DNA from 2 places in the Mesorhizobium sp. M0244 genome. Region 1 is predicted to be linked to the other one. Evidence: riboswitches for the same ligand, from Rfam matches in the RefSeq annotation. Region 1 holds a riboswitch; the other holds the start of a gene.

Evidence for each region. A riboswitch is a leader RNA that binds a small molecule or an ion and turns the genes downstream of it on or off. The one in region 1 is predicted to bind S-adenosylmethionine.
Region 2: linked by a shared signal. The riboswitch ahead of NKJ08_RS25975 (O-succinylhomoserine sulfhydrylase) and the one ahead of metX (homoserine O-acetyltransferase MetX) in region 1 are both predicted to bind S-adenosylmethionine.

The regions. Positions count from the first base shown of each region.
Region 1 is NZ_JAMYSE010000127.1:4,949-8,355, reverse strand. It holds gene metW (methionine biosynthesis protein MetW) at 1-140, opposite strand, end outside; gene metX (homoserine O-acetyltransferase MetX) at 199-1,368, opposite strand; SAM riboswitch at 1,462-1,539, opposite strand; gene hisC (histidinol-phosphate transaminase) at 1,678-2,787, shown strand; gene NKJ08_RS35640 (prephenate/arogenate dehydrogenase family protein) at 2,792-3,407, shown strand, end outside.
Region 2 is NZ_JAMYSE010000055.1:14,465-17,871, forward strand. It holds gene NKJ08_RS25970 (ceramide glucosyltransferase) at 1-811, shown strand, start outside; gene NKJ08_RS25975 (O-succinylhomoserine sulfhydrylase) at 847-2,034, opposite strand; SAM riboswitch at 2,090-2,167, opposite strand; gene NKJ08_RS25980 (2'-deoxycytidine 5'-triphosphate deaminase) at 2,313-3,407, shown strand.

The DNA.
Region 1 (3,407 bases):
CGGCCATCGACCTTCTTGGTCTCCTGCAGCAATTCGAGCAGCAGGCCGTCGCCGGAACCGACGTCCAGCACCCGCGACTGCGGCGGGATGAGCGCGGCGACGACTTCGAGGTCGACGCGCTGGGCGCGGTTGACGCTCATGGCTTCGCCTTCTGCTTGGCGCATGATCCTGATCCGAAAAGTCTGCAACTTTTCGGGGTCATGCGCCGAGCCCTCTCGCCCGCGCGGCCGAGGCGATGAAGCCTTTGATGGCGGCGAACAGTTCCGGCTCGTCGAGCAGGAAGGCATCGTGGCCGCGGTCGGTCTCGATCTCGACGAACGATACCGAAGCGCCGGCCGCGTTCAGCGCGTGGACGACCGAGCGGCTCTCCTCGGTCGGGAACAGCCAGTCGCTGGTGAAGGAGACCAGGCAGAAGCGCGTCTTGGTGCCGGCGAAGGCATCGGCCAGCCGGCCGCCATGGTCGGCGGCGAGATCGAAATAGTCCATCGCCCGGGTCATGTAGAGATAGGAATTGGCATCGAAGCGATCGACGAAGGTCATGCCCTGATGGCGCAGATAGCTCTCGATCTGGAAGTCGGCATCGAAACCGAAGGTCAAAGCTTCGCGGTCCTGCAGGTTACGGCCGAACTTGCGGTGCAGCGCTGCTTCCGACAGATAGGTGATGTGGGCGGCCATGCGCGCCACCGCCAGCCCCTTTTCCGGCCGCTTGCCATGCTCGAAATATTTGCCGCCATGCCAGTCCGGATCGGCCATCACCGCCTGCCTGCCGACCTCGTGGAAAGCGATGTTCTGCGAGGAATGGCGGGCGCCGGTGGCGATCGGCAGCGCCGAGAAGACGCGCTCGGGATAGCTGGAGGCCCATTGCAGCACCTGCATGCCGCCCATCGAGCCGCCTAGCACGCTGAACAGCTTTTCGATGCCGAAATGCTCGACCAGCATCAGCTGCGCGCGCACCATGTCACGGATGGTGATGATCGGCAGGTCGAGCCCGTAAGGCTTGCCGGTGGCGGGATCGGTCGAGGCGGGGCCGGTGGAACCGAGGCAGCCGCCGATGACGTTGGACGAGATGACGAAGAAGCGGTCGGTGTCGATGATCTTGCCGGGGCCGATCAGCACCTCCCACCAGCCCGGCTTGCCGGTCACCGGATTGGTGTTGGCGACATGCTGGTCGCCGGTCAGCGCATGGCAGACGAGGATGGCATTGGAGCGCGCATCGTTGAGCGTGCCATAGGTCTGGTAGGCGATCTGGAACGGCGACAGCAGCGTGCCGGCGTCGAGCTTGAGCGGCTTGTCGGCGCCGAAACGCAACACCGGGCTCGACGGCTGGTCGGCCTCGTTGTTGGTTTTTCGAGCGCGCAGAGCGACCATCACATCTCCTTGCCCCGCCTTCAGTTGTCCGCCGGTCTGGGGCAACAACCAGTCAGGGCAACAAAAAACCGGCCATGCCTTCGCAAAGCCGGTTACAAGATGCAAACGGCCCTTTAGCAAGTTGTTTAACGTGGCTGCAAGCCGACCGGCCAAATCACCACGGAACTGTCGCTGCTCTTCTATGACTCGCGCGTGGCTTCGTCAACGGCAAGTTCTTCATCCTGAATTGCCGCCCCTCGACATTCCGGGCCATGGCTTGTATTTCCGCTGCGGCCTTCGGATGGAGGCACCCTCGACGGATTTCATAATATGAGCCAGACACCGGACCAGACACGTCCAACGCCCCGCGCCGGCATCATGGACATCGAAGCCTATGTGCCCGGCAAGAGCACGGCGCCCGCCGGTGTCGCCAAGGTCCACAAACTGTCGTCGAACGAGAACCCGCTCGGTCCTTCGCCGAAAGCAATAGAGGCCGCGCGCGCGGTTGCCGACAAGCTCGCGGTCTATCCCGACGGCAGCGCCAGGCGCCTGAGGGAAGCGATCGCTGAGGTGCATGGGCTCAATCCGGCGAACATCATCTGCTCCAACGGTTCCGACGAGATCCTGGGCCTGCTTGCGCAGACCTACCTCGCTCCCGGCGACGAGGCGATCATCACCGAACACGGCTTCATGGTCTACAAGATCTACATACAGTCGGCCGGTGCTGTCCCGGTGACGGTCAAGGAGACCGATGAACGCGCCGATATCGATGCAATACTGGCCGCGGTGACGCCGCGTACCAGGATCATCTTCCTTGCCAATCCCAACAATCCAACCGGCACTTACGTGCCGTTCCAGGAAGTGCGCCGCCTGCATGCCGGCCTGCCGCGAAACGTGCTTCTGGTGCTGGATGCCGCCTATGCCGAATATGTCCGGCGCAACGACTATGAAGCCGGTGTCGAACTGGTGGGCGGCACCGATAATGTCGTCATGACGCGGACCTTCTCGAAATTGGGCCTTGGCGGGGCGCGGATCGGCTGGATGTATGCGCCAATGCACATCGTCGATGCGATCAACCGCGTGCGCGGCCCCTTCAACGTCAATGCGACGGCGATCGAGGCCGGCATCGCCGCGATCCGCGACCGCGTCCATATCGAGCGCAGCGTCGCCCATAACGAGACCTGGCTGGCCTGGCTGAGCGAGCAATTGACCGGGCTCGGGCTGCGGGTGACGCCGAGCGTCGGCAATTTCATCCTCATCCACTTTCCCGAGGACGAAAAGCATTCGGCGGCGGCCGCCGACGACTATCTCAGCCAGCGCGGCTACATATTGCGGCGGGTTTCCGGCTACGGATTTCCGAACGCGCTGCGCATGAGCATCGGCACCGAAGAGGCCAATCGCGGCGTTGTCGCCGCACTCGCGACATTTCTGAAAAGCTAGAACCATGACATCACCGATGTTCGAAAAGATCGCGCTGGTCGGCATCGGCCTGATCGGTTCGTCGCTGGCGCGGGTCATCCGCCGCGAAGGACTCGCCGGCCAAGTCGCCATTTCGACGCGCAGCGAAGCGACGCTGGCGCGGGCCAGCCAACTTGGCCTTGGCGACACCTACACGACGGATGCGGAAGAAGCGGTTCGCGACGCCGATCTGGTCATCGTTTCGGTGCCGGTCGGCTCTTCGGGCACGGTCGCCGCGGAGATCGCACCGGCGCTGAAAAAGGGCGCCATCCTCACCGATGTCGGCTCGACCAAGGCGTCGGTGATCGCGCAGATGCAGCCGCATGTGCCGGCGGGCGTTCACTTCATTCCCGGCCATCCGCTGGCCGGCACCGAAAAATCGGGACCGGATGCCGGTTTTGCCGAACTGTTCGAGAACCGCTGGTGCATCTTCACGCCGCTGCCCGGCACCGATGCCGAGGCGCTGGAAAAGCTATCCGAATTCTGGCGCCGCTGCGGCTCCAACATCGACACCATGGACCCCCAGCATCACGACATGACGCTGGCCATCGTTTCGCACCTGCCGCACATCATCGCCTATAACATCGTCGGTACCGCCGACG
Region 2 (3,407 bases), on a different contig from region 1:
GAAACTCAACAATTGCGTGAAGGGTTGGGAAGCAGCGCATTATCGCTGGGTCATCCTTGCCGATTCCAACGTGCTTATGCCGAGCGATTATGTCCAGCAGCTGATGGCGGCATGGCGGCCCGATACCGGCCTTGTCTGCTCGACGCCGATCGGCTCGCGACCGGACGGGTTTTGGGGGGAGGTCGAATGCGCCTTTCTCAACCCGCTGCAGGCGCGCTGGCAATATGCCGGCGAGGCGCTCGGTCTCGGCTTTGCCCAGGGCAAGAGCATGTTGTGGAACAAGCCGATGCTCGACGCCAATGGCGGCATCCGCGCGCTGGCCGCCGAGATCGCCGAGGACGCCGCCGCGACCAAGCTGGTGAACCGGCTCGGATTGCGCGTCAACCTTGTCGCCTCGCCCTTCGAACAGCCGCTCGCCCGGCGCACGTTGGGCGAGATCTGGTCCCGGCAGGCCCGCTGGGCACGCCTGCGCCGCGTCACCTTTGCGCTGTTCTTCGCCCCCGAGATCCTGATCGGCGCGGCGCCGCCGCTGGTGCTTGCGCTGATCGCGGCGGCGGATGCCGGCGTCAGCCTACCGGCCACCGCCATTGCCGTGCTGGTCGCGGCCTACCTGCCGGAATGCGCCCTGGCCTCAGCCAAGGGATGGCACCTGTCGCTGCGCACCATCCCGGCGATGATGGCGCGGGACGTGATGCTTCCCGCCATTTGGGCGCGCGGCTGGCTGAGCAGCGCCGTCGACTGGCGCGGCAACGTGATGACCATCCAAACCAAGGCCGTCGCGGAACTGGAAGAGACCCCGTCCGGCGCCTGAGGGCACGTCCCGCTCACCTCTGTTCGGTCAGCCCCTTATCCGGCAGCTCTCAGCGCTTGTTCGATATCTTCGAGCAGATCGTCGGTATCTTCCAGGCCGACGGAAAGCCTGAGCGTGCCCGGTCCGATGCCGAGCTCGGCGCGGGCCTCATCGGTCAAGTTCTTGTGCGTGGTCGTCGCGGGATGGGTGATCAGGCTCTTGGCGTCGCCGAGATTGTTGGAAATCAGCACGATGTCGAGCGCGTTCTGGAAGGCAAAGGCCGCCGGCTTGCCGCCCTTCACATCGAGGCAGATCAGCGTCGAGCCGCCCGACATCTGCTTCTTGACCACGGCCGCTTGCGGGTGGTCGGCGCGGCCGGGATAGATGACGCGGGCGATTTCCGGGCGCTCGGCGAGAAAGTCCGCGATCCGGCCGGCACTTTCCGTCTGCTGTCGCACACGCAGCGGCAGCGTCTCCAGGCCTTTCAGCAGGGTCCAGGCATTGAAGGGCGAGAGGCTGGGCCCGGTGTGGCGGAAATAGTCATGCAGATTCTCGTCGATCCATTTCTTGTCCGACAAGATAACGCCGCCAAGGCAGCGCCCTTGGCCGTCAATATGCTTCGTGGCCGAATAGACGACGATGTGGGCGCCGAGCTGCAAGGGTTTTTGCTGCAAGGGCGTCGCGAAGACATTGTCGACGATCAGCCTGGCGCCGATCGAGTTGGCAAGCGCCGCGACGGCGGCGATGTCGACCACCTCCAGCGTCGGATTGGTCGGGCTTTCCAGGAAGAACAGTTTGGTGTTGGGCTTGACCGCTTTTTCCCAATTGGCGATGTCGGTGCCGTCGACCAGCGTTGCCTCGATGCCGTATTTCGGCGCCAGCGTCTCGACCACCCAGCGGCAGGAGCCGAACAGTGCGCGCGCCGCCACGATATGGTCGCCCGCTTTGGCGCTGCACAGCAGTGCTGCCGTCACCGCCGCCATGCCGGACGCCGTGGCGCGCGCGTCCTCGGCGCCTTCCAGCGCGCACATGCGCTTTTCGAACATGTCGACCGTCGGATTGGCATAGCGCGAATAGATGAAGCCCGGCTCCTCGCCCTTGAAGCGGGCTTCCGCCGCTTGCGCCGTCTCGTAGACATAGCCTTGGGTGAGATACATCGCCTCGGAGGTCTCGCCGAAGCCGGAACGCAGCGTCCCGGCATGCACGAGTGCGGTCTGAGGCTTCCAGTCGCGCTTCTTGATCATTACCCTATCCAAACAACAAAAAACCGGTCGCGAAAGTCGCAACCGGTCCATACGGCCTTGCGGCCAGACGGTCCTTTAGCGACTTGTTTAACGTGGCTGCAAGCCGACCGGCCAAATCACCACGGGATAACGACCCTTTAGACCCGCACCGCGCTTGCGTCAATTGCCGGTATGATTAAGAGGGTTGTACCAAGCAGGTGCCGAAGGCATCCCACGGTTTGTGGCAAGGACCTGCGACAGAACAAGACCTCGCCCGGCGTTCGAGCGGAGCCAGACCCTTGCGGCAGACAGGCATTCTTCCCGATCAGAATATTTCCGCGCTGTTCCAGTCGGGCGCGCTGAAGTCGCCGCGCGCGCTCGATGCCGATCAGATCCAGCCGGCCAGCCTTGACCTGAGGCTCGGCGACAAGGCCTGGCGGGTGCGTGCTTCCTTCTTGCCCGGCCCGGACCACAGGGTTGTCGACAAGCTCGACCGGCTGAAGTTGCACGAGATCAACCTCGCCGAAGGTGCCGTGCTGGAAACCGGCTGCGTCTACATCGTGCCGCTGCTCGAAAGCCTGGCGCTGCCCCCGCATATTTCGGCTTCGGCTAACCCGAAGAGCTCGACCGGACGGCTCGACATCTTCACCCGGGTAATGACCGACCGTGGCCACGAGTTCGACAAGATCACCGCCGGCTACGAAGGTCCGCTCTATCTGGAGGTCAGCCCGCGCACCTTCCCGATCGTCGTGCGCACCGGCTCGCGGCTGTCGCAGATCAGGTTCCGCACCGGCAATGCGCTTTTGTCTGAAAGCGAGTTGCACGACTTGCATCGCGCCGAGATGCTGGTCGCCACCGAGCCGCCCAACATCTCAGGCGGCGGCATCGCGCTGTCGATCGACCTCGACGGCGACAAGGACGGGCTGGTCGGCTATCGCGGCAAGCACCACACTGGCCTCGTCGATGTCGACAAGCGCGCCGCGCAGGATGTCGTCGATTTCTGGGAGCCGCTCTATAAGAGCGGCGCCGGCGAGCTGGTGCTCGACCCGGATGAATTCTACATCCTGGTGTCGCGCGAGGCGGTGCATGTGCCGCCGCTCTACGCCGCCGAAATGACGCCGTTCGATCCGCTGGTCGGCGAATTCCGCGTCCACTATGCCGGCTTCTTCGATCCGGGTTTCGGTCATTCGGCGTCGGGCGGCACCGGCAGCCGGGCGGTGCTCGAGGTGCGCAGCCACGAAGTGCCGTTCATCCTCGACCACGGCCAGATCGTCGGACGGCTGGTCTACGAGCACATGCTGAAACGGCCGCAGGCGCTCTACGGCACCGATCTCGGCTCCAACTATCAGGCACAGGGCCTGAAGCTGTCCAAGCATTTCCGCGCCGCGCGCTGA